Regions from separate parts of the Staphylococcus massiliensis genome, predicted to be linked through region 4. Evidence: riboswitches for the same ligand, from Rfam matches in the RefSeq annotation. Region 4 holds a riboswitch; each other region holds the start of a gene.
The links. Region 4 has a riboswitch for S-adenosylmethionine ahead of ACF3N8_RS10105 (methionine ABC transporter ATP-binding protein). Riboswitches for the same ligand answer to the same signal wherever they lie in the genome.
Positions count from the first base shown of each region.

Region 1: another riboswitch for S-adenosylmethionine. It lies ahead of ACF3N8_RS11400 (methionine ABC transporter ATP-binding protein); the one in region 4 lies ahead of ACF3N8_RS10105 (methionine ABC transporter ATP-binding protein).
Region 2: another riboswitch for S-adenosylmethionine. It lies ahead of ACF3N8_RS02220 (alpha/beta fold hydrolase family protein); the one in region 4 lies ahead of ACF3N8_RS10105 (methionine ABC transporter ATP-binding protein).
Region 3: another riboswitch for S-adenosylmethionine. It lies ahead of metK (methionine adenosyltransferase); the one in region 4 lies ahead of ACF3N8_RS10105 (methionine ABC transporter ATP-binding protein).

Region 1 covers NZ_CP171119.1:2,375,880-2,384,135, forward strand. Annotated here, with positions in the region: gene sufD (Fe-S cluster assembly protein SufD) at 1-106, opposite strand, end outside; gene sufC (Fe-S cluster assembly ATPase SufC) at 134-907, opposite strand; gene ACF3N8_RS11385 (DUF368 domain-containing protein) at 1,303-2,163, shown strand; gene ACF3N8_RS11390 (MetQ/NlpA family ABC transporter substrate-binding protein) at 2,228-3,046, opposite strand; gene ACF3N8_RS11395 (methionine ABC transporter permease) at 3,068-3,763, opposite strand; gene ACF3N8_RS11400 (methionine ABC transporter ATP-binding protein) at 3,747-4,778, opposite strand; SAM riboswitch class I at 4,861-4,964, opposite strand; gene ACF3N8_RS11405 (thioredoxin family protein) at 5,023-5,322, opposite strand; gene ACF3N8_RS11410 (toprim domain-containing protein) at 5,288-5,683, opposite strand; gene gcvH (glycine cleavage system protein GcvH) at 5,776-6,156, opposite strand; gene ACF3N8_RS11420 (arsenate reductase family protein) at 6,221-6,574, opposite strand; gene ACF3N8_RS11425 (co-chaperone YbbN) at 6,851-7,171, shown strand; gene ACF3N8_RS11430 (nitroreductase) at 7,222-7,767, opposite strand; gene aroD (type I 3-dehydroquinate dehydratase) at 7,814-8,256, opposite strand, start outside.
Region 2 covers NZ_CP171119.1:462,495-470,750, reverse strand. Annotated here, with positions in the region: gene serS (serine--tRNA ligase) at 43-1,329, shown strand; SAM riboswitch class I at 1,766-1,863, shown strand; gene ACF3N8_RS02220 (alpha/beta fold hydrolase family protein) at 1,920-2,885, shown strand; gene ACF3N8_RS02215 (DUF2232 domain-containing protein) at 2,987-3,889, shown strand; gene ACF3N8_RS02210 (DHH family phosphoesterase) at 3,904-5,871, shown strand; gene rplI (50S ribosomal protein L9) at 5,868-6,314, shown strand; gene dnaB (replicative DNA helicase) at 6,340-7,737, shown strand; gene ACF3N8_RS02195 (adenylosuccinate synthase) at 8,018-8,256, shown strand, end outside.
Region 3 covers NZ_CP171119.1:1,341,310-1,349,565, forward strand. Annotated here, with positions in the region: gene menE (o-succinylbenzoate--CoA ligase) at 1-130, shown strand, start outside; gene menC (o-succinylbenzoate synthase) at 120-1,115, shown strand; gene yidD (membrane protein insertion efficiency factor YidD) at 1,112-1,345, opposite strand; gene ytkD (RNA deprotection pyrophosphohydrolase) at 1,410-1,877, shown strand; gene ACF3N8_RS06590 (S9 family peptidase) at 1,858-2,628, shown strand; gene pckA (phosphoenolpyruvate carboxykinase (ATP)) at 2,673-4,262, opposite strand; SAM riboswitch class I at 4,420-4,533, shown strand; gene metK (methionine adenosyltransferase) at 4,645-5,847, shown strand; gene ACF3N8_RS06605 (NERD domain-containing protein) at 6,024-6,929, shown strand; gene ACF3N8_RS06610 (CrcB family protein) at 6,989-7,345, opposite strand; gene crcB (fluoride efflux transporter CrcB) at 7,338-7,709, opposite strand; gene ACF3N8_RS06620 (hypothetical protein) at 7,874-8,179, opposite strand.
Region 4 covers NZ_CP171119.1:2,093,018-2,101,273, forward strand. Annotated here, with positions in the region: gene ACF3N8_RS10075 (CvpA family protein) at 1-425, opposite strand, end outside; gene zapA (cell division protein ZapA) at 438-704, opposite strand; gene rnhC (ribonuclease HIII) at 917-1,846, shown strand; gene ACF3N8_RS10090 (DUF1958 domain-containing protein) at 2,135-3,385, shown strand; gene gmpC (dipeptide ABC transporter glycylmethionine-binding lipoprotein) at 3,460-4,302, opposite strand; gene ACF3N8_RS10100 (methionine ABC transporter permease) at 4,323-4,982, opposite strand; gene ACF3N8_RS10105 (methionine ABC transporter ATP-binding protein) at 4,984-6,000, opposite strand; SAM riboswitch class I at 6,071-6,179, opposite strand; gene pheT (phenylalanine--tRNA ligase subunit beta) at 7,473-8,256, opposite strand, start outside.

The sequences.
Region 1 (8,256 bases), 280 kb from region 4:
TGTTAAACGCTTCTTTACGTAATTCAGTCATCCAAGAAGGTTCTTGTTGGGCTTGTGAATAATCAACAAGTTGGTCTAAAGAAATATTTAATGTTTCAGTAGTCATACTTTATTTCCTCCTATTGATGATTGATTATTTTTCAGCTGCTTCTAATGAATCGTGTTCTTCTTTAACCCACTCATAACCTTCTTCTTCAAGGCGTTTAGCAAGTTCTGCGCCACCTGATTTAACAATTATACCGTTGTACATAACGTGTACGTGGTCTGGTGTGATGTAGTTTAATAAACGTTGATAGTGTGTGATGATTAATGAACCGAATTCGTCTCCGCGCATTTCATTGATACCTTTAGAAACGACTTTTAATGCGTCGATATCTAAACCTGAATCGATTTCGTCAAGAATAGCGAATTTAGGTTGTAACATTAATAATTGTAAGATTTCGTTACGTTTTTTCTCACCGCCAGAGAAACCTTCATTAAGGTAACGTTGCGCCATGTCTTTATCCATGTCTAAGAATTCCATTTCTTTGTCTAACTTCTTGATGAATTGCATTAAGTTAATTTCATCGCCTTCTTCGCGTTTAGCATTGATAGAAGAACGCATGAAGTCAGCATTAGTAACGCCTGAAATTTCAGATGGATATTGCATAGCTAAGAATAAACCTGCTTTAGCTCTTTCATCTACTTCTAATTCAAGGATATTTACACCGTCAAGTAAAACTTCACCTTGTGTAACTTCGTAGTTAGGGTGACCCATGATTGCAGCTGATAAAGTTGATTTACCAGTACCGTTAGGTCCCATAACCGCATGAATTTCACCTGCATTAATTGTTAAATTAACACCTTTTAAAATCTCTTTATCTTCAATAGACACGTGTAAGTCTTTAATTTCTAATGTTGATGGCATTAAAATTCCCTCCAGAATAATATTGTGATTTCCTATTTAGTTTATAATAATTTTAATCTAACGTCAAAATGTTAGGATATTTGCTTGTCACCTAATTATAACGTAATTATGCACAATTATAAACATGATTCCCTTTATAATCGTTTAGTTAAAATCTCGAATCGTTTTCCTTATTTATAACAATTAAAAAAAGCAAATGATAATCAACAGGTTTTTGTTCTCAATATACTTTTACAAAAGAGGTCGTCATTTACACTTTAAAATTTAAACCTTTATCTAAAAGATGTCGTATATGATAGAATACATGAGACAATGTACAAAAAATACATCTTAAGGTCAGTTCAATCTTTATTGTTAAATGTTACACTATCAAAAAATTGCGAAGGATGTATAAGATGAAACAATTTAAATGGACAAATATCTTTAGAGGATTCGCTATGGGTACTAGCGATCTCATTCCTGGTGTAAGTGGTGGAACAATCGCCCTACTTCTAGGAATTTACGACGACTTCATTAACGCAGTCAGTCGCTTGTTCTCTAAAGACTTCTTGAAAAGCATTTTATTTCTAATACCAATCGGAATTGGTATGTTACTCGCGATAGGTTCTTTAAGTAAACTTATCAATTACTTACTAAGTGAACACCACGTGCCAACTAACTTTTTCTTCTTAGGATTAATCATTGGTATTATTCCTTTCCTATTAACACTTGCGAATTACAAGAAAAACTTCAAAGGCAAGCACTACGTCCTAATCTTCTTAGGTATTGCTTTATTAGTTGGATTAACATTAATGAACGGCGGTTCTAAACACGAACCTGCTCACTTAGATATCAATCTTGGATTCTTAATCAAATGTTTCATAGGTGGCATATTAGCTTCAAGTGCAATGTTACTACCGGGTATTTCAGGATCATTTATACTTTTACTTATAGGTATTTATGGTTCTGTAACGTTCGCAATTTCAGAGTTAACGTCGTTTAACTTCTCAGTATTACCTGTCATTATTGCAGTAGGACTTGGTATTTTAGTAGGCTTTGCAACAACAAGTAAGCTTATAAATTATTGCTTAACGCATCACCCGTACTTAACCTATGCGGTTATATTAGGACTTGTAATCGGTTCTATAGCTGCAATTTTCCCTGGTTTACCTACAACACCGTTAACATGGATCGTTTCAATTATTACGTTAATTGTAGGTTTTTGTATCAGTTACTTCCTCGGAAAAGAAACAGCTAAGACTGAAACAATTGATTAGACAACATTTAAAAAGCCAACGCGGTCACATCAGACCACGTTGGCTTTTTTGTTGCGTGTATACATTATTCAGTAGCAGGAATCACTGCACCGTTATATTTCTTCTTAATGAATTCTTGGATTTCTTTAGACTGTAATGCTTCTAATAGTGCTTTAGCTTTCTTAGAATCCTTTTGACCTTCTTGAACAGCGATTAAGTTCGCATATGGGTTATCTTCAGGATTCTCAAGGGCGATAGAATCTTTTTGAGGATTTAACTTTTGTTCAATCGCAAAGTTAGAATTAATGATTACAGCGTCTCCTTCACCGTTTTGATACGTTTTAGGTAAGAATTCTGCAGATTGCTTGTTGTTAAATTTAATATCTTTTTTATTTTCTACAATATCATCAAACTTCGCATCTTGAATTTTAACGCCATCTTTTAATTTAATTAAACCTTCATCAACGAAGAATTTTAAGAAACGTCCTTCTTCAGCAGGGTTATTAGATACGAATACTTCCGCACCCTTAGGTAAATCTTTTAAGCTTTTGTGCTTTTTAGAATAAACAGCCATTGGTTCTAAGTGAACATTACCTACAGATTCAATTTTATATTTCTTGTCTTTCTTCTCAGTGTCTAAATATGGTGTATGTTGGAAGAAGTTAGCATCAAGCTCTCCAGCATCTAATAATTTGTTAGGCGTCGTATAATCGTTAATTGTTTTAACTTTTAAGTCATAGCCCTTCTCTTTTAAAAGCGGTTTAGCCTCTTCTAAAATTTCAGCATGTGGCGCTGGTGAAGCACCTACTGTAATCGACTTATCATCACCATCTTTTTTAGCTTCTTTATTACCACAAGCTACTAATACAAGTGTTAACACTAATAAAAATAATAACCTTTTCATAATTAAATAACCTCCCATAAATTAACGTTTATCTATTTTTCGAGCGATAAAATCACCTGAAAATTGAATGATAAATACAAGTAATAAAATAAAGATTGTTGAAATCAAGATCACATCATTTTGATTTCGAGTAAAACCTGTTAAATAAGCTAAGTTACCTAAACCGCCTGCGCCAATAACACCCGCAATTGCAGTTGAACCAACTAAAGCGATAGATGTAACTGTAATACCTGAAACTAAAGCTGGCATTGATTCAGGAAGTAAAACTTTAAATACGATAGCCCACGTATTCGCTCCCATAGAAGTAGCCGCTTCAATAACACCTTTATCTATTTCTTTTAAAGCAATTTCAACAAGTCTCGCATAGAAAGGTGCAGCTCCAATAATGAGTGCTGGTAATGCACCAGTCGGTCCACTAATCGTTCCTAATATTAAACTCGTAAACGGTATCAATAATAGGATTAATATGATAAATGGTATCGCTCGGAATAAATTCACGATAAAGGAAACGATACTGTAGAACACTCTACTAAATGTCGATTTGCCCTTTGATGTTTGGAAAAGCAATATCCCTAAGATAAGACCGAATACAAAAGCAAATAGGGTTGAAACAACGGTCATATATACGGTTTCATATAAAGCAAGCCAAACTTCATCCCATTTAATGTTCGGCATCGTGATCATTTCTTGTACGATTTCACTAAAGCTTTTGCCCATCTTGAAGCACCTCCACTTCTACATGATGATGCTCAAACGCCTCAAGCAACGTATCAATCGAAACCGATACTTTAGGAATATGAACAATTAAATAGCCAACTTCACCTGATTTAAGATGCTTGATATGCGCCTCTAAAATATTAATAGAAACGTCTAACTGTTTTGAAATTTCTGAAATTATAGGTCGTGTTGTATTCCCATCGACGAACTTTAAATGCAATAAATGACCTTCTTGAAACGCGTCTATATATGTATGAGTTTCAATATCAGACTCTTGATTTAAATCCTTCTTAACAAAACGTTTCGTTACATCACTTTGAGGGTTCTCAAACACATCTTTAACTGAACCTTGCTCTATCACACGTCCTTGTTCCATCACAGCAACCTCATCGCATATTTTACGGATGACTTGCATTTCGTGTGTGATTAGAACAATCGTTAAGTTCTGTTCTTCCTTTATTTGAACAAGTAAATCTAGGATTTCTTCTGTTGTTTGAGGGTCTAAAGCACTTGTCGCTTCGTCACATAATAAAACTGTAGGGTCGTTCGCTAAAGCACGCGCAATACCAACACGTTGCTTTTGACCACCTGATAATTCAGAAGGATATGCATCCTCCCGGCCTTTCAAACCTACACGTTCTATCAAGTTTCGTGCACGTTGTTTTGCTTCTTGAGTCGGAACCCCAGCAATTTCGAGTGGAAACATAACGTTCCTTAAAACCGTTCGTGACCATAATAAATTAAAGTGTTGGAAAATCATACTAACCTTTTGGCGTTTCTGCCTAAGTTCCTTTTTAGATAGCTTTCCTAAATCTTCACCATCGACTAAAATTTGGCCTGATGTAGGTTGCTCTAAATAGTTAAAAAGCCGTATCAACGTACTTTTACCTGCACCAGAGAAACCAATAACCCCAAATATACTACCTTTAGGAATTGTAAGATTAACATGATCAACTGCAGTAACGTTAAGTTTTTTCGTTGAAAATGTTTTAACAATCTCTTTAAGTTCAATCACACTATCTATCCTCCCAAAGCTTACTAAATAAATGAAAAAAGCTTTCTCTTAAAATAATAAGAGAAAGCTATCTAGTATCTTTCTCTCATCTTCAGAAATCCAAAAGATTTCATGTGACTTGGCACCATATCCTAAGACGGTTGCCGGGCTTCATAGGGCACATCCCTCCACCACTCTCGATAAGAGTATTTGTCGTATTCATTTATTGTTTATAATCCTACCACCTAAAAAGCGATGCGTCAATCTAATTTTTCAAATTTTCTAACAAATTGGTAACTGATTGAAACGCATACAGTCTTTTTACTTCTTTACCGTATGACATAATCATAAGTATCGGTACTGATTGGATTTCGTGTTGTTGATTAAATTCTGGTAGTACATTCAAATCCAACTTCGTGATAGGAAGCTTTGTAATTTCGTTTGCGATATCGAGCATTCTTTCAGAAACTTTACAGGTACCACATGTAGGTGTATAACCGAATATTAAATGTTTCTCTTTGTCAAAATGCTCAGATATATTGTTCGATTGCTCTGTAACATTCATGGTACGTGTATTTTCCCTTCAAAACAAAATCTTTCTTAACTTTAAAGCCAAATCTTTCTAATCGACGTGATAAATAATGTCTAGGACAACGTGAAACTTCGTTATAAGTAGAATCAATGTAAATATGCGTACTTTCACTTAAATACATTCTAAACCACTTTCTGATTTTTTCCCCTTCTTCATCAGCATCAGCTAAGATGAAGACATCCTTGTCGTATAAATCATCAAGCATGTTATCTATTTTTTCAATACTCATCGTGCCATGAGTACAGATTATTTCAACTGATTCATTTAATACTTCTTTAACGCGTTTTTTATCTGATTTACCTTCTACAACAATTACTTTTTGAATCATCGTCATGGTATTCACCCTCTAAAAAATTATTGTCCACGTAAAAGGATTAAAAAGAAAAACTCCATGATATTATGTAATATCGTGGAGTTTAGGGCATATTATTCACCAATCATTTCTTCGTACTTTTCAGCATCAAGTAATGCATCTAATTGACTTTCATCACTTAATTCAACTTTAACCATCCATGCCTTTTCATACGGAGATTCGTTAACAAATTCTGGGCTATCTTCTAATTCGTCGTTGATTTCAACTACTTTACCAGATACTGGCGCGTATAATTCTGATACAGTTTTTACTGATTCAACGCTACCAAATGAATCCCCTTCGCTGATTTCTTCGTCAACTTCTGGTAATTCAACGAATACGATATCTCCTAATTCGTTTTGAGCGTAGTCAGTGATACCAATTAATACAGTATCTCCATCAACTTTTACCCATTCATGTTCTTTTGAATATTTTAATTCCTTTGGCACTGCCACGAAAATCCCCTCCTAAATATATTTACAATTCAATCATGCCATAACAATTCATGGCAATCAACTATTATAGCCATGTGTTACGATATTCTTCTTCTTTAAAACCAAGCGTGATTTTATCACCTAAAATCGCCATTGGTCGCTTAACAAGCATGCCATCTGATGCTAAAAGTTCTAGTTTTTCGTCATTAGATAATGTCTTAAGTTTATCTTTAAGACCAAGTTCGCGGTATTTCGCACCACGTGTATTAAATAATTTGTTGATGTCTACACCTGTTTGTTCAATAATCTCTTTGAATTCTGATTCATTAGGTGTAAATTGGATTAAATCAATAGGTTCATAGCTTACACCGTACTCTGTTAAGAATTTTGCAGCTTTCTTACATGAAGTACAATTTTGGTATTGGTAAAATTTGATCATGGCTTAAAAACCTCCTCAACTTGTTAGTTACAATATATCAAAAATTTATTAAAAATGCTCTGTTTTATAATAATTCATAAAATTATAATTGAGATTAAATTTGAAATAATCCATAAATTGAACATATTTAAAATTTAAGTGTAATCAGAAACATCCGCAGCATAACGCCTGCAAAATAAAACGTAAACAATAATCTTTATTCGCTTTTAGAAATACGTTATATTTAAACTACAATTATAGATATTAGTCAGAATATCTTTTAAGGAGTCGATATAAATGGAACCTATTAAAACAATGGATACTTTTAACGATGTTATTAAGAGCGATGCACCAGTAATCATTAAATTCGAAGCCGATTGGTGCCCAGATTGTAAAGCAATGGATATGTGGATTGATCCAATCGTTGAAAAGTACAATGACTATAAATGGTATGTTGTAAACCGCGACGAAGTTGAAGAAGCAGCTACTACTCATGAAGTAATGGGTATTCCAAGCATTTTAATCTTTAAAGACGGCGACAAACTCGCACACTTACATTCAGCAAACGCTAAATCACCTGAGCAAGTTGAATCATTCCTAGAAGAAAACTTAAAATAATGAATATAACCCTATGAACGAATTACGTTCATAGGGTTATTTTTTACAAATTAGCCTTCGAAACGAGATACATATTCATCATTTTTACGTGGCTTAGCTTTAAATTCATCCTCTAAATCTGTGAGATATAGAAAACCAACAATAGACTCATCCGCTTCAACTTTAAATAAATCTTTTACTCTCGGATTAAAGATATAATCTGGTGTCTTCCAACAGGTACCAATGCCAACTTCGTGTAACAATAGTAGAAGGTTCTGAGCGAATGCACCAACAGCTAGCATATTCTCATTATCTTCACGTTGTCTTGGATCACGTTTTGCTACAACTACTAAGAATCCACCTAAATTTGTCACAGCGTTGTAGTGGCTTTCTTGCTTATCTTCACTTTTAGGAAAAGCTATTTTACTTAATTTACGGCTCATTGCACCTAAATCATCTTTAGGTACATGCACCACGCGCCAAGGTTCTCTTAGGCAGTGATTAGGTGCATGTGTGGCAAGATTTAACGCTTCATATAATTTATCCTCATCGATAGTCATATCTCTTTTGAATTTCTTAATGCTTCTTCTATCTTTGATTGCGTCTCTTAGTTCCACTATATTCGCCTCCTACAAATGATAACTATTATCAATTATAGGGAATTTATATGCTTTTAGCAAATTGTTGATAAAACTTAAGCTGATTTTTTAGTGTTTTTACTGGAATTTGGCCAGGTGCTTGACTATCGTTTAAGCAACCATATGACAAGTAGCCACCATACATATTTTGAGCGGTACGCGTCATTATTCCTAAGTCTCCCATAGATATACCAACGACTTTAGCGTCTAGGGAATCACGTGCATGTTCTAATACTTCAAGCAACGTGAACGTATCTTTATGCGAAAGTGGCATTACCGCAATTTTCAAGATATCACCTTGTAATTGACTCATATGATAGTACGTTTTTCTAAGTACATCGCTTGATGGCGTATATTTGAAATTATGATAGGATATCAGCACCTCAATATGATGTGCTTTAGCTTTAGCGACAAGCTTTTCAAGTAGTTGCGTATTAGAACGCTCATCCCACTCTATATCAATCATTT
Region 2 (8,256 bases), 780 kb from region 4:
AATACTCAAATATATATAAATTTGAAAGGGTGTTTTTAGAAGATGTTAGATATTAAAGTTTTTAGAAATGAACCTGATTACGTTAAAGAAAAAGTTAGATTAAGAGGTATGGAGCCTAGTGTTGTTGATGAAGTTCTAGAGCTTGATGCAAAAAGCCGTGAATACATTAACGAAACTGAACAACTTAAAGCTGAGCGTAACAAAGCAAGTGAAGAAATCGCTCAGAAAAAACGTAATAAAGAAGACGCGGATGATGCGATTAAAGCTATGCGTGAAGTTGGCGACAAAATCAAAGACTTAGACGCTAAATTAAAAGAAGTTAAAACTGAAATTGAAGATAAATTAGCACGTATACCAAACTTCATTCATGACGATGTACCTGAAGGTGATTCAGATGAAGACAACGTTGAAGTTAAAAAATGGGGTACGCCACGTGAATTCGACTTCGATTACAAAGCTCATTGGGACTTAGTAGAAGATCTTAAGATGGCTAACTTTGAACGTGCTGCAAAAGTTTCTGGTGCACGTTTCGTATACTTAACAAACGATGGTGCGTTACTTGAACGTGCTTTAATGAACTACATGCTTACTAAACATACAACTCAAAACGGTTACACTGAAATGATGGTACCACAATTAGTTAACGCTGATTCAATGTATGGTACTGGTCAGTTACCTAAATTCGAAGAAGACTTATTCAAAGTTGAAAAAGAAGGTCTTTACACAATCCCAACTGCTGAAGTACCTTTAACAAACTATTACCGTGACGAAGTTATCCAACCAGGTGTCTTACCTGAGAAATTCACTGGAATGTCAGCTTGTTTCCGTAGTGAAGCGGGTTCTGCAGGCCGTGACACTAGAGGTCTTATCCGTTTACACCAATTCGACAAAGTTGAATTAGTACGTTTCGAGAAACCAGAAGATTCTTGGAATGCTTTAGAAGAAATGACTGAGAACGCTGAAAGCATCCTTGAAGAATTAGGCTTACCATATCGTCGTGTAATCTTATGTACAGGTGATATCGGCTTCGGCGCAAGCAAAACTTACGACTTAGAAGTTTGGTTACCAAGCTACAATGAATACAAAGAAATCAGTTCTTGCTCTAACGTAACTGACTTCCAAGCACGCCGTGCAAATATCCGTTTCAAACGCGATAAAGATGCTAAACCAGAATTTGCACACACATTAAATGGTAGTGGTCTAGCAGTAGGTCGTACGTTCGCAGCTATCGTTGAAAACTATCAAAACGAAGACGGTTCTATTACAATCCCTGAAGCGCTTGTTCCATTCATGGGTGGTAAAACTAAGATTGAACCAATCAATAAATAAATCTTAAACATTATAAATGGCTTTTAACAGGAGCATCTAGATCGGTTACGAATCGATCTAGTTGCTTTCTTTTTTTATCATTGCTAAGACATTAAAGATGAATTGTACTTAAGAAGAGGGGAGGTTGCTTTTAAGGTCGCCTCTTTTTTAAAAGCCCTTTAAATCAAGGGTTTTATTTAAATTAAGTAACCCCCCCTGGTGGGGTAGGGGAGTTTGAAGGGTGTCTAAAAATATCAGGGAAGTCTAAATTTTCGAGTAAAAATTCACAAGCAATAAAACGCCATAATATTAGCTTTCCGAGTATGACGTTTGTCTTACTTCAGACAAACGGAAGTGTAACTAAGGATGCTATAAAGTAATTTTTATCAGAATATTTTGACATATCACTTTAATAATAAAGCCATATAAGTTATGATTAACTTAATCAATTTCATATTGCTTATTAAGAGAAGTGGAGGGACTTGGCCCGATGAGACTTCAGCAACCGATCTCAAGACACGGTGCTACAACCAACGTTCATTCGATTGATAAGTCTACAAACACCTTACAATCGAGTAAGGTGTTTTTTTAATATGCAAGGAGGTTTTGGAATGAACTATACAGTAGATACGTTACATTTAGGTGAATTTACAACTGAATCAGGTGAAACAATAGAAAATCTTAAACTCAGATACGAGCACGTAGGCTACAAGGGTCAACCACTCGTCCTCATTTGCCATGCGCTTACAGGAAACCATCTAACTTATGGTACAGATGATGATCCAGGCTGGTGGCGAGAAATCATTGATGGGGGATATATGCCTGTACATGATTATCAATTTTTAACGTTCAATGTTATAGGTAGTCCATTTGGTTCAAGTTCAGCATTAACTGAGCGTGCTTTTCCAGAGAGATTAACGATACGAGATATCGTTCGCGCGATTGAAATCGGTATTTCACACTTAGGGTTTAAAACGATTGATATCTTAATCGGAGCGTCCTTAGGTGGTATGCAAGCGATAGAACTGCTATATAATAACCAGTTTAACGTTAAGAAAGCCGTAATTCTCGCTTCAACGTGTAAGACATCTTCATATAGCCGCGCATTCAATGAGATAGCGAGACAAAGTATACATTTAGCGGGTAAGGAAGGGCTAAGTTTAGCAAGACAAATTGGGTTCTTAACGTATCGATCTTCAAAGTCTTACGAAGAAAATTTTACGCCTGAAGAAGTGGTAAGTTACCAGAAGTATCAAGGAGACAAATTCAAGGAACGCTTCGATTTGAAGTGTTACCTGACACTGCTCGACGTCTTAGACAGTCATAATATTGATAGAGGCCGTGAAGATGTTGATGCAGTCTTCAAATCGCTCGAAACTAAAGTCCTCACAGTAGGATTTAAAGACGATTTATTGTATCCAAACGAAGACGTCTATCACGTAGGGAAACGATTTAAATATCATAGGCATTTCTATGTGCCTGACAACGTAGGTCATGATGGATTTTTATTGAACTTCAATATATGGGCACCCAACTTATATCATTTTTTAAAAGTAACGCGAAATAAGCGTAAATAAACCGAATTTGATGATTTGTAAATCAATATACTACAATTGTATAACAACGCTAAAGATTGTAGAATAGAGATTAAAGATTATAAAGTTTGGAAGTGGCATTATTGTTTTCGAAAATAGATGTTAAAGCAACGATGATTGCTACAAGTGTCATGATTGTCTTAGCTATAATATTAAGCTTCGTACCATGGCTTAGCGTATTGTTACTTTTATTTGCAACAATTCCAGGTATCGTATTATGGCACAAATCAATTCCATCATTTGGCATGAGTGCATTAATCACGGTGATAATTACAACGCTTACGAAAAGTGTCTTTGCATTAAGTATTGTAATTATCATCTTTATTTTAAGTGCCGTGATCGGTCAATTGTTAAAAGAACGCGCATCAAAGGAACGCATTTTTTACTTAGCTTCATTTATATCAAGTCTGATCACTTTAGTGGTTATCATGATTTTACAAAGTATAAAAATGATTCCACTCACATATCAAATGATTAAACCGTTAGAATCATTAATGAAAGAAGCGCAAAAAGTAAGTGATGTGTCTAAAGAGTCAATGGATATGTTAGAAAATAGTATTCATACCTTAAGTGCGTCTTTCCCATCATTTTTAGTACTTTTTATCATATTCATTGTATTTTTAAATCTACTCATCACTTTTCCAATGTTACGTGAATTTAAGATTGCAACACCATCATTCAAACCCTTGTATTCATGGGAAATGAACCGCTCATTCTTGTGGATATATTTTGTCGTATTATTGGGTATGATGTTTACAACGGAAATTAACACATGGACAAGCATTCTATTGAACTTACAAGTTATGTTACAATTAGTTATGTTTATTCAAGGATTAAGTTTAATACATTACTTCGCGCACAAGAAACGATTCCCTACAGCGGTATCCGTTATTTTCGTGATTTTAGGTGTTATCTTTTATCCGATTACGAGACTCATTGGAATGTTAGATTTAGGTATAAATTTAAAAGGCTTCATTAAAAAATGATTTGAGGTGACAAAATGAACCGTCAAACCACTAAAAAGTCACTGTTAATCCCTTATCTTTTAATGGTGATTACATCGATCGCTATCGTTGTTATATGGTTCATATTTAGGCCGTTATTGGCTTTATTTGTAACGATTGGTCTTATCGTAATGATTATCATTACAGCTTTCATGTTAAGACACGCTTACAAGAAGATGGACGAATACGTCAATCAACTAAGTGGTGAAATATGTGGAACGAGTGATAGAGCAGTAAAGACGTTGCCGATTGGTATCGTCATTCTCGATGAAAATGACCAAATCGAGTGGTTAAACCAATTTATGCATGATCGCATTGATCGTAACGTCATTTCGGATCCGATTAATGAGGTTTATCCTAATATTTTAAAGCAATTAGAAAAGACAGAAGAAATCGAAATTACAGACGAACCATATCACTACCGTGTTAGTCACGCAGAAGAGGAAGGCGTACTTTATTTCTTCGATATTACTGAAGAGGTACAGACTTCTCAATTATTTGAAGATCAGCGTCCAATCATTGCAACGCTTTTCCTAGATAACTATGATGAAATCACGCAGAATATGAACGACACACAACGTTCAGAAATCAACTCAATGGTTACAAGAGTGATTAACCGCTGGGCAACAGAGCATGACGTTTACTTTAAACGTTATAGCTCAGACCAGTTTGTCGCATACTTAAACCATCGTATCTTAAAGGAAATTGAAGATACGAACTTTGATATTTTAAGTCAACTTCGTGAAAAGAGTGTCGGTTACCGTGCACAACTTACATTAAGTATTGGTATCGGTGAAGGTTCAGATAACCTCATTGATTTAGGTGAATTATCACAATCAGGCTTAGACTTAGCGCTAGGTCGTGGTGGTGACCAAGTTGCCATCAAGAATATGAATGGTAACGTTCGTTTCTATGGCGGTAAGACTGACCCGATGGAGAAACGTACGCGAGTTCGTGCGCGTGTTATTTCTCACGCTTTAAAAGACATTTTAATGGAAGGTGACAAAGTGATTGTTATGGGTCACACGAGACCTGACCTTGATGCAATCGGTGCAGCTATCGGGGTATCACGATTTGCGATGATGAATAACCTTGATGCATATATCGTATTAAATGAAGAAGATATAGACCCAACATTACGCCGAGTAATGAATGAAATTGATGAGAAACCAGAACTTAAAGAACGCTTTATTACATCGGATGAAGCTTGGGATATCATGACATCTAAGACAACCCTCGTTGTTGTAGATACACACAAACCAGAAATGGTTCTTGATGAAAATATTTTAAATAAAGCAAACCGTCGTGTGGTTATTGACCATCACAGACGTGGTGATAGTTTCATATCAAACCCATTACTTGTTTATATGGAACCTTATGCAAGTTCGACTGCTGAGCTTGTTACAGAATTGCTTGAGTATCAACCTAAAGAACAACGTTTAACACGTTTAGAGTCGACAGTGATGTTTGCAGGTATTATTGTAGATACACGCAACTTTACACTACGTACTGGTTCTAGGACTTTTGATGCAGCAAGCTATTTAAGAGCACACGGTGCAGATACAATTCTGACGCAACATTTCTTAAAGGATGATATTGATACGTATATTAATCGTTCTGAATTAATTCGTACGGTAGAATTACAAGATCATGGCGTAGCAATCGCACATGGCTCTGACGAAAAGATTTATCATCCGGTAACAGTCGCTCAGGCGGCAGACGAATTATTAAGTCTTGATGGCGTTGAGGCATCCTATGTGGTAGCGAAACGTGAAGAGAACTTAATTGGTATATCAGCACGTTCGCTTGGTGAAATTAACGTGCAACTTACGATGGAAGCATTAGGTGGCGGCGGACATTTAACAAATGCTGCAACACAACTTAAAGATTCAAATATAGAAGATGCAATCGCACAACTTCAAGAAGCAATTACAGAACAGATGAATAGGAGTGACGAATCATGAAAGTAATTTTCACAGAAGATGTTAAAGGTAAAGGTAAGAAAGGCGAAGTTAAAGACGTACCAGTAGGTTATGCGAATAACTTCCTTTTAAAAAAGAACTTAGCAGTTGAAGCAACACCAGGTAACTTAAAACAATTAGAACAACAAAATAAACGTAAAGAAGAAGAAAAACAACAAGAATTAGAAGACGCTAAAAAGTTAAAAGAACGTTTAAGTGAATTAGAAGTTGAAGTTACGGCTAAATCAGGTGAAGGCGGTAAATTATTTGGTTCAGTGAGCACGAAACAAATCGCTGAAGCACTTAAAGACCAACATGATATCAAAGTAGATAAACGTAAGATGGATTTACCAAATGGTATCCACGCACTTGGTTATACGAACGTACCAATTAAACTTCACAAAGAAGTAGAAGGTACATTACGCGTTCACACAGTGGAAAAATAATACGTAAGGTAATGAGGTGCTCCGTATGGATGGTATGTATCAACAACAAAATCAAATGCCACATAACAATGAAGCAGAGCAGTCTGTACTTGGTGCAGTTCTCATTGATCCAGAACTGATTATAACAACTCAGGAAGTCTTACTTCCTGAGTCATTTTATCGTATGGCACATCAACACATCTTCCGTGCCATGATGAATTTAAATGAAGACGGCAAAGAGATCGACATCGTTACATTACTCGAACAACTCACGACTGAAGGTAAGCTCAGTGAGTCAGGTGGACCATCATATCTCGCTGAACTTGCGAATAACTTACCTACAACTCGTAACATCGATCATTATATCGACATCGTAATTAAGCATGCGATTAAGCGTAAGTTGATTTATGTTGCTGAGAGTATCGCAAATGATGGTTATAATGATGAGTTAGATTTAGAAGTCGTGTTAAATGACGCCGAAAAACGTATTCTTGATATTTCGTCTACACGTGAGAGTGACGGCTTTAAAGATATTCGTGACGTCTTAGGTGATGTGTACGATAATGCAGAATTGCTTGATCAGAATAGTGGTCAAACACCTGGTATCCCAACAGGGTACCGTGATTTAGATAATATGACAGCGGGCTTTAACCGCAATGATTTAATCATCTTAGCAGCAAGACCATCTGTCGGTAAGACTGCCTTCGCACTAAATATTGCGCAAAAGGTTGCGACACACGAAGATCAATTTACGGTAGGTATCTTTTCACTAGAGATGGGTGCTGACCAGCTCGCAACGCGTATGATTTGTAGTTCAGGTAACGTAGACTCAAACCGTTTACGTACCGGTACGATGACTGAAGAAGATTGGAATCGTTTCACGATTGCAGTCGGTAAGTTGTCACGTACGAAGATTTTCATCGATGATACGCCAGGTATTCGAATCACAGATATTAGATCAAAGTGTCGTCGTCTTAAACAAGAGCACGGCCTCGATATGATTGTGATCGACTACTTACAACTGATTCAAGGAAGCGGTTCTCGTATGTCAGATAACCGTCAACAAGAAGTGTCAGAGATTTCGCGTACATTGAAAGCTATCGCAAGAGAGATGGAGTGCCCTGTGATTGCACTCAGTCAGTTATCACGTGGTGTTGAACAGCGACAAGATAAACGACCTATGATGAGTGATATTCGTGAATCAGGGTCTATCGAGCAAGACGCGGATATTGTAGCTTTCTTATATCGTGAAGATTATTATAACCGTGGTGAAGATGACGACGATGAAGATGGCGACAACTTACCTCAAACGAATGATGATAATGGTGAGATTGAGATTATTATCGCCAAGCAACGTAACGGCCCTACAGGAACCGTTAAACTTCACTTCATGAAACAATATAATAAATTTACAGACATTGATTACGCACACGCAGAAATGTAATGCGAAGTATTTAACCGTACATTTAAAAGTTTTTATGCTTTAATGTACGGTTTTTGTATTGATTTATCGTTCATAATCATTCAGAAGTATGTATTTTTAAAAAGAATGTATTGAGCGATAAACGTTGTAACGACGGCCTTAGCGGGCTTTTGTTGGTTCGTAATCGCGGTGGCGCACGCCTTTTAAAAAGTCAAATAAATGTTCGTTTTTATGTTTGCAATTACAGAATAGTATTGGTAGAATACATATGGTTAAATGAGAAAAACTTGGAGGTGCTCTTATGTCATCAATCGTAGTTGTTGGGACACAATGGGGAGACGAAGGTAAAGGTAAAATCACAGATTTCTTAGCTGAACAAGCGGATGTAATCGCACGTTTTTCAGGCGGAAATAACGCGGGTCATACAATCAAGTTTGACGGTGAAACATATAAATTACATTTAGTACCATCTGGTATTTTCTATAAAGATAAATTAGCTGTTATCGGTAACGGCGTTGTAGTAGATCCAGTCGCATTATT
Region 3 (8,256 bases), 750 kb from region 4:
TTCTTTCTTAAGTCACTATCTCGCTAAATATAAATGCCCTAAACAATTTAAGCGGGTTCGTCAATTACCTTATACCTCTACAGGTAAACTGATTCGTAAGCGCTTGGAGGATACGATTCATGAAGATTAAAAGCTTTCAATTTCACACGGTTTCACCTCAATTTAAGCATCAAATACGTACTCGTAAAGTTGAAATGACGCATCGAAAGACGCTCATACTTGAAGTAATCACGACTGACGATAAGGTGTATTATGGTGAATGTAATGCCTTTGAAACGGATTGGTATTTAAATGAAACGATTGAGGATGTTCGCTCTAAATTAACGGAATGGCTTAATAAAAATCAGCACCTGACATTTGATTCGTTTCAAGATGTGCAGCAAGCGTTAGTATCTTTAGAAGCTTTTCCAGCAGCGCGCGCAACACTTGTAATGGCGTTATATCAAGCATTTCATGAGATGCCTACGTTTAAAGTGCCTTTTGGTGCAACGGTAAGTGGAAATTTAGAGGAACACGTTTCTACAATTAAGAAGCTTAAACCGCAACGACTTAAATTGAAGTGGCATGATGACATACAAGACGATTTAACGTTACTTGATCACCATCACATCCATTGTCCAATCATTCTAGATGCGAACCAAACGCTTTCAATCAGCAACTTTCACACAATCGACCGAATCAATCGAGAGATATTATATATAGAAGAACCTTTCAAGCATTTAGATGACTTAAATCATATCTCGAAAGATTACAACATTGCGATAGATGAACATGCTTCAAGCTATAAAGATATAATGAACTATTTAAAGTACCCGCAAGTTAATACGGTGATCATCAAACCTTTTCGAGTTGGCGGCAATGATATTGCACTTGAACTTATTCAAACACTTCAACAAAAGGGCGTTCAAGTTGTAGTAGGTGGCATGTACGAACTAGGTTTAAGCCGCTATTTCACAGCGTTTCTCGCAAGTCATACAAAATACCCAGGTGACATTACGCCAGCTGGGTATTACTTTAAAGAAGATATCGTACATGAATCAGGCGTGCTTTCTAACGGTAACATCCAATTTCAGCCACCAAAGGTCGATGCACGCACATTAAACGATGAAGTCTAATGGTGATGTTTCTTTTTATTCGGAGGTACTGGGTCAAAGCCACCCTTATGAAATGGGTGACATTTACCAATTCGTTTAATACCTAACCAAGTGCCTTTAATCGCACCATGTTCTACGATTGCTTGGCGCGTGTACTCTGAACATGTGGGATAGAAACGACATGTAGGCGGCGTTAATGGTGAAATATAGTGTTGATAGATATAAACTAGAAATAAGAATACACGTTTCATATTATGCCTCCATGAATTATAATCAAACCAATCATACCATAAAATTATTTTAGGAGGTGCTGATGTGATTTTTAAAGACAAAGACAATACGCCAGTTCATGTGACATTTAAGTCCGATTCCGAGCCTTCAGACGGTGATCACGTCTTAGCATTTCCAATTTATCAGAATCAACTTTTGTTTACGAAACATCTTGAACGCGGCATTGAATTTCCAGGCGGTAAACGTGAGGCGGGTGAATCAAGCATTGAAGCTTTGAAGCGGGAACTGTTTGAGGAAACCGGTGCGACTATTGAGGCACATTATTTTATCGCACAGTATGAGGTCCTCGCTGAAAAGCCCTTTAAAAAAGATGTCTATGTAGTGCTGGTATCTGAGATCGTAGACAAAGCGGATTATTTAGAAACGTCCGGTCCAATTTTATTTAAGTCACCTGACGACGTACCCCATGAAGAACGCAGTTTCTTAATAGAAGATAAAGCGATTCTAAAATGTTTAGAAAGAGTGATTGAGCTTGGCTTTTACAAAATATAAGAAAATGCCAATCGCATTATCTACGCATGAAGCATACGAAGTTACATATGAGGTCGATGGGTTTCACGTCAAAGGTTTATTATTCAAGCCTTTAAAGGAAGCGCGTCGTATCGTAATGTATTTGCGGGGTGGTAAAGGTCAGGTTGGTAGAGTTCGACCTGCGCGCATGATGCAATTTATGAATGCTTCAACGGTTGTATTTGCGCCTTACTATAGAGGTAATAATGGTAGCGAAGGGCATGACGCCTTTGCTGGCGCGGACTTAAATGACGTTATAGAAGCGGCACATATTTTAAAGGAGATGTATCCCGAAACGCCACTACATTTAATCGGATTCTCAAGAGGTGGTATTCAAGGCTTATTAACATTTCAAGAAGTCGGTGCAACAAGCTATATCATATGGGGAGGCGTGTCGGACCTACGTTTAATGTACGAAGAGCGCGTTGATTTGCGAGGTATGATGAGACGCATGATTGGTCACCCTAAGAAGCAAAGCTCAGTTTATGATGAGCGTGAAGCTCTGAACGCAATAACACAGATGAGCCCTCCGATATTAATCGTACATGGTGGTGCGGATGAACAAGTGGGGATTCATCAAGCCTATCATTTGGAAAAGCACTTAAAACAAGTAGGCGCTACTTATGATACGTTATATCAATTGGAAGAAGGACATGTGCCTCGTCCAAGCGCTTTAAAAGATGTACTCAATTACATACAAGATTGGATGGCACAAACAGAATCAGAAATTTAAAAAAACCGAGACGCATAACGCGCCTCGGTTTAATTATGATTGAATTATTTAAAGCCACCGTCTTTTTCAAGATCAGCAGTTTCTTCACCGAATTTCTTGAAGTTTTCTTTGAAACGGTTTACTAAGTCTTTAGCTTGCTCATCATAAGCTTCTGCATCTGACCAAGCGTTCTTAGGCATTAAGATTTTAGATGGAACGTCTTCGATTTCTTTTGGAATATTTAAACCAAAGATGTCGTCTTGTTCATATTCAGCGTCTTTAAGTTCACCGCTAATAGCTTGGTTAACCATTTGACGTGTATATTTTAAGTCGATACGTTTACCATCGCCATACTTACCACCAGTCCAACCAGTGTTTACTAAGTAAACATCAACTTCGTGTTCGTCGATTAATTTACCTAATAAGTCAGCGTAAACTTTCGCGTTTAATGGTAAGAATGGAGCGCCGAAACAAGTAGAGAATGATGGTTCTGGTTCAGTAATACCACGTTCAGTACCAGCTAATTTAGAAGTGAAACCACTTAAGAAGTGATACATAGCTTGGCTCTTAGTTAATTTAGAGATAGGTGGTAACACACCGAATGCATCTGCAGTTAAGAAGATGATTGTGTTAGGGTGTGCAGCTTTTGATGGTACCACAATATTATCAATATGGTGGATAGGGTAAGCAGCACGTGTATTTTCAGTGTACTTATTATCATCAAAGTCAACGTCACCATGTTCATCAACTACAACGTTTTCTAAAACTGTACCATATTTTAAAGCACTATAAATTTGTGGCTCTTTATCTTTTGAAAGATTAATTGCTTTAGCGTAGCAACCACCTTCGATATTGAATACACCGTTTTCGTTCCAACCGTGCTCATCGTCACCGATTAATTTACGATCTGGATCAGCTGAAAGTGTTGTTTTACCAGTACCTGATAAACCGAAGAATAAAGCAACATCGCCTTTATCTCCAACGTTAGCTGAACAGTGCATACTCATGATATCGTTTTGTGGTAATAAGTAATTCATTACTGAGAAGATACCTTTTTTCATTTCACCAGCGTACTCAGTACCGCCGATCAAGATTGTTTTATGTTTGAATGATGTAATAATGAAAGTTTCTGATTTCGTGCCGTCTACTTCAGGGTCTGCTTTAAAAGTAGGGGCAGAAATAATTGTAAATTCAGGATTAATAGATTCTGCTTCCTCTACGCTTTCTGGGCGAATGAACATTGTTTTTGCAAATAAATTATGCCAAGCAAGTTCATTAACAACAGTTAATTTTAGCTCAGAGTCTTTGTCACTACCTGCATAACCATTGAAAACAAATAATTCATCTTTTTCATCTAGGTAATTAACGACTTTATCATAAAGATTTAAGAAAACTTCTTCAGAGATAGGTTGGTTAATATCTCCCCAATCTACTTCGTCAGCGATTTCAGGATCATCTACAATGAATTTGTCTTTAGGTGAACGACCAGTATATTTACCAGTTTTCATGTTGATAGCACCAAGTTCTGTTAATTCACCTTCATCTCTTTCTAAAATTTTGTTATATAATTCCGTTGTGCTTAATTGAAAATGAGACGTGTCTTTTGCTATAATGTCATCAATCTTCGTGTTATTCGTCCCCATGTCAATTGTCATATAGAATCCCTCCAATAGTTATTACGGTAATGTAAGCATTTACATGAAATTAGTATAACACATTTGTATTATTATTCCATGCTATTACTAGAGATTTTAAAGATTTTCATAAAATTGACAAGCTTAATAAACTTAGGTAGTATGTAGCTAACGGATTCTCTTATCCTGAGTGGTGGAGGGACATGGACCCAACGAAGCCCAGCAACCTCTTTTATCCTATATAAAAGAAAGGTGCCAAACCGTTTGCAGACAATAGTCTGAACGATAAGAGCGAATGGACGGATTAAGCCTTCTCTCTATCTTAATAGTGAAGAAGGTTTTTTTATTTAGCTCTATAAAATCAAAGAGAATTTTCGTAATATAAATTTTAAAGGAGTATAAAATGACTACTAACAGAAGATTATTCACGTCAGAATCTGTTACTGAAGGACATCCTGATAAAATTGCTGACCAAATTTCCGATGCAGTTTTAGATGAAATTTTAAAAGGCGATAAGAATGCGCGTGTTGCCTGTGAAACGACAGTAACAACAGGAATGGCGCTAATCGCAGGAGAAATTTCTACATCAACGTACGTCGATATCCCTAAAGTTGTACGCGAAACAGTTAAAGGCATTGGTTATACACGTGCTAAGTATGGATATGACTACAAAACAATGTCTGTATTAACTGCAATTGATGAGCAATCACCTGATATTGCTCAAGGTGTTGATCGCGCATTAGAATACCGTGATGACGATAAAGAACAAGAAATTGAAGCAACTGGTGCTGGTGACCAAGGTTTAATGTTCGGTTTCGCGACGAATGAAACTGAAACATACATGCCTTTACCTATCTATTTATCACACCAATTATCTAAACGTTTAAGCGATGTACGTAAGGATGGTACTTTAGCTTACTTACGTCCAGATGGTAAAGTACAAGTTACTGTTGAATATGATGAAAATCATAAACCAGTTCGTGTAGATACGATTGTTGTGTCATCTCAACACCATGAAGATATTGAGTTAAGTAAAATTGAAAATGATATAAAAGAACATGTTATTTATCCTGTCGTTGCTGAAAACTTAATTGATGCAGAAACGAAATTCTACATTAATCCTACTGGCCGTTTCGTAATTGGTGGGCCACAAGGTGATGCAGGTTTAACAGGTAGAAAGATTATTGTAGACACTTATGGTGGTTATGCGCGACACGGCGGCGGTGCTTTCAGTGGTAAAGATCCAACTAAAGTTGACCGTTCTGCTTCATATGCAGCACGTTATGTAGCTAAGAATATCGTTGCAGCAGGTTTAAGTGATAAGTGTGAAGTTCAACTCGCTTATGCAATTGGTAAGGCCGAGCCTGTATCTATTTCAATTGATACATTCAACACTAACAAAGTTCCTGAGCCGTTACTTGTTGAAGCGGTTCGAGATATCTTTGATTTACGACCAGCAGGTATCATTGAAATGTTAAATTTACGTCAACCAATCTATAAGCAGACTGCAGCATATGGTCATTTTGGACGTACTGACATCCAATTACCATGGGAAGAAATTGATAAAGTTGATGCATTAAATGCTTTTATAGAAAAAGTTAAATAGTTTTAACAAAAAATCATACGAAACTATCGAATGATAAGCTATATTCTATTATAATAGGGTATAGCTTATTTTAAATCAGATTGAGCCGTTAAAAATAGAAACATCATACATAGTTTACTTTGTAAATTGAATATTTCTGTTTGTCTGATTGTAGAAGAAAGGGAGCGTTTTATCATATGGCTTTAGATGCAATAAGCATTAGTTTAATTGTAGCAACACTACTTGCAATTATATTCTTTATCCTATTTCTCGTTGCGCTTAGCAGCAAAAAGAAAGCAAAACAAAAATTAGAGGATCAATATAACTCTAAACATTCAGAATTACATCAGAATCATGAAGAAGCTCTAGAGAAAGAAAGAATAGAAAATAAGAAAACGATTACGAAACAAAAAGAAGATTACGAAGCTACGGTAAATTCAAAAGATAGAGAAATTGATGCTTTAAAATTATTCTCTAAAAATAAAAGTGAGTATATCACTGACATGCGTCTTTTAGGTATTCGTGAACGCTTAGTAAATGAAAAGCGTATCCGTCCTGAAGATATGCATATTATGGCAAACATCTTTTTACCAAAGCAAAACTTTGAAGATGTTTCTAGAATCAGTCACTTAGTACTTACACGTACGGGTCTTTATTTAATCGATTCTCAACTTTTAAAAGGACATGTGTATTACGGTGTTAATCAGTCTCAATTTGGAAAGCTTCCAGTTATGGAACAAGTTTTCAACACGCTTGATTTAGAAATAACTGCACCACATACGATTGTTTTAGATCAAAATGATGATAAACATTCTTTATCTGTAGTTGATTACACAACACATATTACGAAAGTTGAACGTTTAGCTGAAACGTTAAAACGTGAATTAGATTTAAAATACCTACCAACAACGCTTTTATACTTTAACCCTAAATATGATGGCGCAGTAACAATCTCTAATTTCCAAGAGACGTCTCATACTCGCGCGTTAGTTGGACCTGAACAACTTAATGAATACTTTAATAAGTTCGTCTTCCACGGACGTATTCAATACAATGTTGAAGAACTGCAAGAAATTATGGATAAAATTGAAAGCTTCAATTAAATTGAAAGCACTATAGCGATACCGAATAGGTACGCTATAGTGCTTTTTTTAAACCCTATTTACACGTAGTATCCCAATAGACAACATAATAATCCTAGGACAAATTGCACCAAAGCATAGATATAAAAGTAAGGTGAAGGTTTATTATCGTCATTTAACATTTGAATCAATTCGTACATCATTGTAGAAAATGTTGTTAAACCACCTAACATGCCTGTGACAATTAAAGTTTTTAATGAATCATTTAAATCGAACTGCGATATATATCCAATTAAAAAACATCCCACTAAATTAACAACAGTTGTTGCTAAAGGAAAGGTTACTTTAGGGAAGGACTTTTTAAAAAGATTCGTAATCAATCCTCTTAAAACAGCTCCGACGCCACCACCTAGTAGCACGAGTAAGATTTTAATCATGTTTAACCTTACCTCCTAACGCAAAACCCTTCATGCAAAATGTAAGTCCCGCTAAAAAGCTTAAAATTGCGTATGAAAGTGCGAGCCAAATTTGATGATGATTAAGCATTTGAACGATTTCAAATTGAAAGGTTGAAAAGGTTGTTAGTGCGCCGACAAACCCTGTCGTAACGCCTTTCTTTACATTAGGATGATCTTGAAATAGTTGTATCGCAGCATGGGACAGGTATCCCATTAAGAAAGCACCGATTATATTTGCGATAAAGGTACCAACTGGAAGGTCTGTAGGCTCGTGGAGAAATGAAAGAAGGTAGCGAAGCAAGGCACCAATCGCGCCTCCTATAAAAATATATACATATTGCATATTGTCACCTCATTAAAAAAAGAGTGAGGCAGAAACCCGATGTGGTTCAAAGATTTCTTAATCTCACTCTGGCAATTTGCCTTAATCGAACTAAATTAAATTGAATCCATAAATCATCTTAATAACACTAAAGTCGTGCTAATTTCGTTTGATTGAATACGTAATTAATTAAATATACCGAATGTGTATAAAGCTGCTAAAATATGTAAGGCAATTACAATCATGATTATGAAAGGTAATATACGTGACGCACCGCGTACCCATCCACTATGAGAATGTAGTGATTTAATCGATTTATCGTTAAAATGTATGGCAAGTAGTATGATAATCGTATTCACGATACTACATATTAATATAAGTAAAATGATTGATTTAAAGTGAAAATCTAATAGTGGATTTAACGTATTAAAGTAACAACTAATTAAAATTAATATTAAGGATAGAAAAAAGTATTTTTTAGATGTATTCATAATATCCTCCTATAATTCTCAACATACATCATAGCACAAATAATTTCTTTTTATCTAATATTCATGAATAAATTTCT
Region 4 (8,256 bases):
ATATTATGTGGATACAAGGTCATACAAATTAGGGTGAATTGTATATAAATTGTGATCGGTATGACTCCAATGATTGCCCCTAATAAACGACTTAAACGTGAGATACGCCTTTGGTATCGCTTACGTTCAAATACTGAGATAATCATATAAAAAGTTAGCTTGGAAAGTAAAAATATCAATATAAAAGCAACAAATGCATCAAATCGATGTTCTCTATCATAGATGTCTATAAAGAAATGCATATCATAGGCTTTAGTAGCTGGGTATGGTAGCACAAGATTAAGTTTCGGCCCTAAACTTTGATACCATAAACGCGCGAAATAAATCGAAATCAAAGTAGTTAATAGATGTAACCCATTATACATGACACCGCGATGAATCCCCATCATAAAACCTATCGCATAAGCGATTAGAACGAACAACACAATAATCAAGAATTATTCACCTTGGTCTTTAAGACGCTTCACTTCTTGTTTAAGACGTTCATGCTCTTCTTCTAATTTCACATAATCATGCATGATATTAACCGCCGTTAAGACAGCTTTACGCGTCGTATCAAGCCCTGCACTCTTACGACCTAATTCATTCAGTTTATCGTCAACAAGATGTGCCACATGCCTAATGTGTTCTGGATTATCTTCACCAACAATCGTGTAATTACGATCGTTTATCGTTACATTAATTCGATTTTTAAATTCACCCATTTAGATTCTCCTGACTTAATTCTTTACTTCAATTCATCAATTATTATTATACATGAGTTAAATTATTTTGTGTATGCTTTTATAACTTTCTCATATTTAGAAATCTCGCTTATTTCATTAACCCTTCCCCTTTGAAAAGCCCTATAAGTCATATATACGTTTATCCTTGTTATGATATGATGTATATAAGTTTATTAAAGTGAGGAAGTCATATGACAAACGTAGTTTTAAAATTAAAAGATACAGAAATCAAACAGCTTATGTCTAAGATTAAATTCGAACAGTCAAAGCTACCTCAAGGTATGAAAGCAAAGTGCAAATACAAAGGTGTTACGATAAATATTTATAATTCGAATAAAGTCATGTTTCAAGGTAAAACAGCACAAGAAGTTTCAAACCAATTACTTGGCCATCAAGCATCTCAAAGTACACCATCAAGCGCATCATCCCATCCAACAATTCCCTATAATCAATATAGTTGTATCGGTAGTGATGAAGCAGGTAGCGGAGATTATTTTGGACCATTAACAGTTTGTGCGAGTTACGTTTCTAAAGATCAAATTCCCCTACTTAAAACACTTGGTGTTGATGATTCAAAACGTCTCAACGACACCAAGATTGTTGAATTAGCTGAACAACTCGTCACGTTTATTCCACATTCGCTCATTACTTTAGATAATGTAAAGTATAATGAACGTAAAGCACTCGGTTGGTCTCAGGTTAAGATGAAAGCCGTGTTACACAATGCGTGTATCACTAACGTTCTCAATAAAATTGACCAAACAGAACTTGATTACATCGTTATTGATCAATTTGCGAAAAGAGAAGTCTATAAGCATTACGCTTTAACTGAGATACCTTGCGATAAGAAGACAAAATTCGAAACTAAAGGCGAGTCTAAGTCATTAAGTATAGCTGTGGCGAGTATTATTTCAAGATATGCTTTTGTTAAACATATGGAACAAATAGAGCATAAACTTAAACTCGATATACCTAAAGGTGCGAGTGCGAAAGTCGATCTTCAAGCAGCTAAATTGATTCAAAAATACGATATTAATACTTTAGACACTTACTCAAAGCGTCATTTCAAAAATAGAGACAAAGCATTAGATATTTTAAACAAAAGGGGTCATTCAAAATGAGTACAATGTTGTTAATTCAAGTTATTTTTGGCATATGCATATTTGGTTATTTACTTTGGTATATTTCTAAAAAGCTTTTTAAAAATAAATAATATTTACTCAGACGTATATTTAAAAGACTTTTCACAAAAAAGAATAAAAATATACGTCTTTTTTACAATTAATTTAAAGCAATTTAAACCTAATACAACTTTTATTTGTTAAAATAGAAGCTATACGCACATACAAAGTAACTTATGAGAAATCGATAACCTAAAAAATTTATAATAAAGTGAAAGGATTCCTGTGATGAGAAAGTTACATATCATTTTAGGTTTATTGCTTATTTTAAATTTGGTGTTTCCCACTCATATTTATAGCAAGACGTCACCTTTAGAACCTATCAACCAAGATCATCGTATTAGTAAACAATACACACCTAATGCGCTTGCAGTCACAACGGAAAGCGGACAAATTTTATACCAATATCACTATAAGAGCCAGGTCGATCCAGCTTCTTTAACTAAAATGATGACCATGTATCTAACACTTGAACAAGTTGAGAATGGCAATTTAAGTTTAGATGATACGGTTAAAATTACACCTAAAGAAGAGAAGCTTTCAAAGATGCCAAGTTTAGCATCCTTTAAATTAAATGCGGGCGAAACGTATACGATTGACCAACTATTAAAGCAAACGGCTATTGTTTCAAGTAATGCAGCAACCATGGTTTTAGGTCGCAAAATCGCTGGTAGCCCTTCTAAATTTACGCATCGAATGAATGACAAAGCGAAAGCCTTAGGTATGACGCACACACATTTTGTAAATCCAACTGGTGCATCAAACGACTTACTAAAACCGTTTGAACCTATAGACTATAGGAAAGAACTTAAGACCTCTACGACTGCTGAAGATTTAAGTTTATTAATGCATCACTTGTTGAAAGACCATAAACAAGTATTGAATTACTCTAAATTGAATGCGGATGTTCAAAAAGGACGTAAAATGCGAACGACAAATTTATCTTTACCTGGAGAAAGTCGAGGATTTAAAGGTTCAGATGGTTTAAAAACTGGAACTAGCGATAATGGGTATAATTTAGCTCTCACAAATCATAAAGATAACTTAAGGTTAAATGTTGTCGTGCTCAATGTGAAACCATACCCTAGTGATGATGCTGAGAAAATGCGTCACACCATCGCAAATCGTTATGTTAAACAAATGAGAGAGAAATACGAATATAAGAAAGTCTTATCCAAAGGTAGACATGAAATTAATGATAAGGTGTATGATGTTAAAACAGATTTATATGATGTCGTACCTAAAAATATGAAAAATTACTCTTATAAGATTAATGAAGGACGTATTGAACTCGATTACGATCGTTCATTTATTAAGGGAACTAAAGCACCATCAGTTGGTGTAGAGAAAGTTGATACCCTTAAAGACAAAATCATGGACAATCTGTTATTAATTATCGTTTCGATTCTATTCTTGTTAACGTTCATACTCGCTATAACGTTATTTATCATGTATCGAATTTATAAACGAAGTAAGTAGAAGAATAATATAAAAATAAACGAGCCTAAGTATTCAATTGAGTACTTAGGCTCGTTTTTATATCTGCAATATAATTATTTTAAGCTCTTTTGAATTTTATCAATTTCATCTTGTTTAAGGTCGACGATGATTTCGCCATCTTTTGTATCTTCTTTTAACGCTTCTTTAGCTTCTTTTGAATGGTATAATTCAGCAATACGTTTGTATGTTTTGTTATCTTTGTCTTTAGTGTTTACAGCTATAAAGTTAATATAAGGCTTAGTTGCTTCACCTTTTGAACTTTCTAAGTAAATTGGGTCTTTCTTAGCATCTAGACCTGCTTTAGTAGCAACACCATTGTTAATTATAGAAATATCTACTTCATCTAGAGCTCTAGCAGTTTGTTGAGCATCAACTGCTTTAATTTTTAGATTTTTAGGGTTTTCTTTAATCTGTTTAGGTGAACCTGTTAAGCCAAAGTCTTTATCTAATTTGATCAGACCAGCTTTTTCTAAAAGTTTTAATGCACGTGCTTGGTTAGAAACATCGTTCGGAATGATGACTTGAGCACCATCTTTATTATCTTTAACGTCTTTGTGCTTTTTAGAATAGATACCTAATGGCGCAAGTACAGTCGTTCTAATTGGTGTGATATCTGTACCTTTATTCGCTTCTTGGAACTGATTTAAAAACGCAAAGTGTTGGAAAGCGTTCATGTCGATATCCCCATCTGATAAAGCCTTATTCGGAACATTATAATCAGAGAATTGTTTAATCTCTAAGTCAATATCTTCTTCTTTAGCAAGTTCTTTAACTTTCTCCCAAGCTTTAGTATCGTTCGATGCAACACCTACTGTAACTTTCTTACTATCACCTTTATTGCCACAAGCAGCTATAAATAAGATGATGACTAAACTTAATGCTAGTAATTTTTTCAATTTAAATTTCCCCTTTGTTATTAATTTTTCCTTACTTTTCTAGCGAGTAAATTACCTAATGATTGAATAAGTTGAACCATTACAACCAGAATGACAACGGTGATAATAATAACCATCGTGTCAAATCTTTGGTAACCGTATGCTAAAGCTAGGTCACCAATACCTCCGCCTCCAACAGCACCGGCCATTGCAGTCGCACCGATAAGTCCAATAATTGAAGTTGTCAGTGCTAAAATAAGTGAACCAAGTGCCTCTGGTAGTAAGAAATATCTTATGATTTGAAAAGGTGAAGCACCCATTGCTTGTGATGCCTCAATAACGCCACTATTCACTTCAAGTAAAGAGTTCTCTACCAAACGTGCGATGTAAGGTGCCACATAAACCGTTAAAGGTACAATGGCAGCTTCAGTACCAATTGACGTCCCCACAATAAGCTTCGTAAAAGGCACTATCGCAATAAGTAAAATAATGAAAGGTAATGAACGTAGTACATTAATAATTGGGTTAAGTAAATGATAAATAAATGTTTGCTCCCAAATACCACCCTTTTTCGTGATAACAAGTAAGATACCAAGAGGAACACCAATTAGCGCACCCAATACTAATGAAATAGAAACCATTAATAGCGTTTGATATAACGCTTCAAATAATTGTGAAACATCGATAGAAGAACCAAGCATGTTATATCACCTCTTCATATTCAATATTATGTATATTAAAGTAATCATAAGCCTTGTTTATTTGATCAGTAGGTTCGTTAAATCGTAGTGTTAAATAGCCTACTGAAGTACCTTGGATTTCTGTCATCGATGCGTAAATTAAATTAACATCTAAATTTAAGTTCCTAATAAGATGCTGTAATATCTGATCACCAATTTGCTTACCTTCAAGGTATAATTTGATATCTACAACATTTTGAGTAGAAGGAAGATGAGCTTTTAATGACTCAGGCAAGTCCGTTTTTATAATCGTTGAAATAAAGCTTTTAGCAGTTTCTGTTTGAGGATGGCCTAGTACCTTTAATACATCTCCATGTTCTATTACGCGCCCTCTTTCCATTACTGCGACCTTATTACAAATTTGTTGAATCACACTCATTTCATGTGTGATTAAAAGAATTGTGACATCTAAAGATTGGTTAACCTTCCTCAACAAATTTAAAATTGATTCTGTTGTTGAAGGATCTAACGCACTTGTCGCTTCGTCACAAAGAAGAATTTTTGGATCTGTTACGAGTGCACGTGCTATTGCTACACGCTGCTTTTGACCACCAGATAATTCATTCGGAAATTGTTTACCTTTATCTTCAAGACCAACAAAGGCTAACATTTCAGAAACCTTTTGATTGATGTACGATTTTGATCTCTTTTGAAGAATGAGTGGTATTGCCACGTTGTAAAAGACTGATTTTGAGTTTAAAAGATTAAAGTGTTGAAAAATCATACCGATATCTTTCTTTACTAAACGAAGTTGCTTGGGTTTGAGTTGATTCATTCTCTGGCCATCCACAATTACATCACCAGATGTTGGCTTTTCAAGTTGGTTAACTAGGCGTATTAACGTACTTTTACCAGCACCACTATATCCAATAACGCCATAAATATCTTTTTGGGCTACCTTTAAGTCAATATCCTTTAACGCCTGTATTTCTAGCGTATTTTTATAAAAGGATTTATTTACCCCTTTGAACTCTATCAATGTAATGCCTCCTTAAAACTAAAATAAAAAACCTATGGATAAGACAAGTCCATAGGTTCGAATACTACTTGTCTCATCTTTACAACTTCACGTTGCAGGAATTGGCACAGTTTTCAAAAACGATTGAGCCTGTTGCCGAGGTTTCAAAGGGCCTTTCCCTCCACCTCTCTGGATAAGATTCAGAATATTTAATTATCGGTACAACTAATCTTACTATATTACTCAAGATTGTCAATAGATTTTTTGAAATTTCAGAATATTTTTTGTCATGCCCTTGTATTTCGCGATTTCAGGCATTTTTAAATCCCTTTTTTTAAAAAGCCCTAGAATATAGTATTTATTTTTAATGCGTATTAAAATAACACCATCTTTTATTTTTTATTTATAATATAATTTAATCAATAAAAATGTAGCAACAGTTATGCGTTTACCTCCAGCTATTTATGTGTTGGTATTGGAGGTGGTACGATGAGAATTTTAATTGAATTAAGTATTGAAATAACTTTTAGTATTTCATTATTGTTTCAAGTAATTGTCATATGGTACTACGCAAGAAAGATTAAAAAATAAGCTAGCTAATGTGTGAGGACATTAGCTAGCAAGCTGTTGGTAAACATATAGTTGAACTTGTTTAACGCGAGTTCGATATGTTCTATATTTTTCCACCTAGTAAATCCTTTAAAATAGCTAGGTTTTTTTTATATTTTTATTATACACTGCTTAGTAATAAAAGTAAATGATTTTTATTTTATATTATTAATTGAAAATTACAACGTATTTTACTTGAATAAAAGAGGCTGAGACATAATACTACAATTCCCTTAAACAGCATGCTTTCCTGGGGCATGGCCGGAGCCTGTAGTCTCCTAAAGCCCAACTCGTATTTTCAATACGATAGTTGGACTTACAAAGAAGCTCAGGCTTCTTTGTTCATGAGGAAGAGCCCCGGCTTGCATAGCTTGTTAATTTGCTACGCAAATTTCTTTGCCAGGGCCCCGCCCTCTGAGTCAGCTGTTTTGAGAATTGTATGAAATAAAGCTTAAATGCTCTATTTCACGACTTATGTCCCAGACTCTTGGTTCACTCAATACATTTTACGAAAACTAAGGTGGAAAGGAGTAAAATATTTGATTTAAGTATTTAAATCACTATTGGTATTTCATTATTGTTTCAAAAAATTGTCATATGGTATTACGCAAGAAAGATTAAAAAATAAGCTAGCTAATGTGTAGAGACATTAGTTAGCAAGCTGTTGGTAAACATATAGTTGAACTTGCTTAACGGGAGTTCAATATGTTCTATACTTTCCACCTAATGGTTTCAACAAAAATGGATGGGTGTTTTATATTTACATAATACACCATTCATTTATAAATGTAAACAATATTTATTTTATATTACAGATCACGAATAAAAAAACATAAATATTAAAAAAAGAGCTCGGGCATGAACCCAAACTCTTATAGCTCTAATTAACCACGTAATGTAGCACCATTATTTTCAAGTGCTTCTAGAATACCATTATGCACTTGCGTAACTTGTTCTTCAGTAAGTGTTTCTTCTTTATTTAAGTAAGATAATCGTATCGCTACAGACTTCTTACCTTCTTCCATATGTTCACCTTGATAAACATCGAAGACAAGCGCATCTTGAAGGATATCTTTGCCATTATCTTTAATAATTTTAACTAGTTCTGCACCTTCTACATCACGATCAACCACTAAAGCAATGTCACGAGTTACGCCTGGGAATTTAGGAATAGGTTCATAATTAATATAGCCTACAGATGTTTCCATAAGTTTATCGTAATTGATTTCAAAGACATACGTACGTTTTAAGTCGTAATCTTTTTGTACACTTGGGTGTAACTCACCGATAAATCCTACTACATCGCCGTCTAATAAAATTTCAGCTGTACGTCCTGGATGCAAGCCATCAATATGAGCTTTTTGATAATCGAATGTTAGATCGAGCTTTTCAGCTACACGCTCTACAACACCTTTTACTAAGAAGAAATCAACTTCTTCTTTCTTTTGTTGCCATAGATTTGACACATACTCACCCGTCATAATACCACTTAGATATTCGACTTCGTCCGGCAATTGGCCTTTTCCATTACTGAAAAATACGCGACCAATTTCATAAAGCATGACGTCATGATTCTTACGTGCCACGTTATAACTTGCAGCATCAATTAAATGAGGTAATAAACTTTGACGTAACGTAGAATGCGCTTCACTCATTGGCATTAGTAGC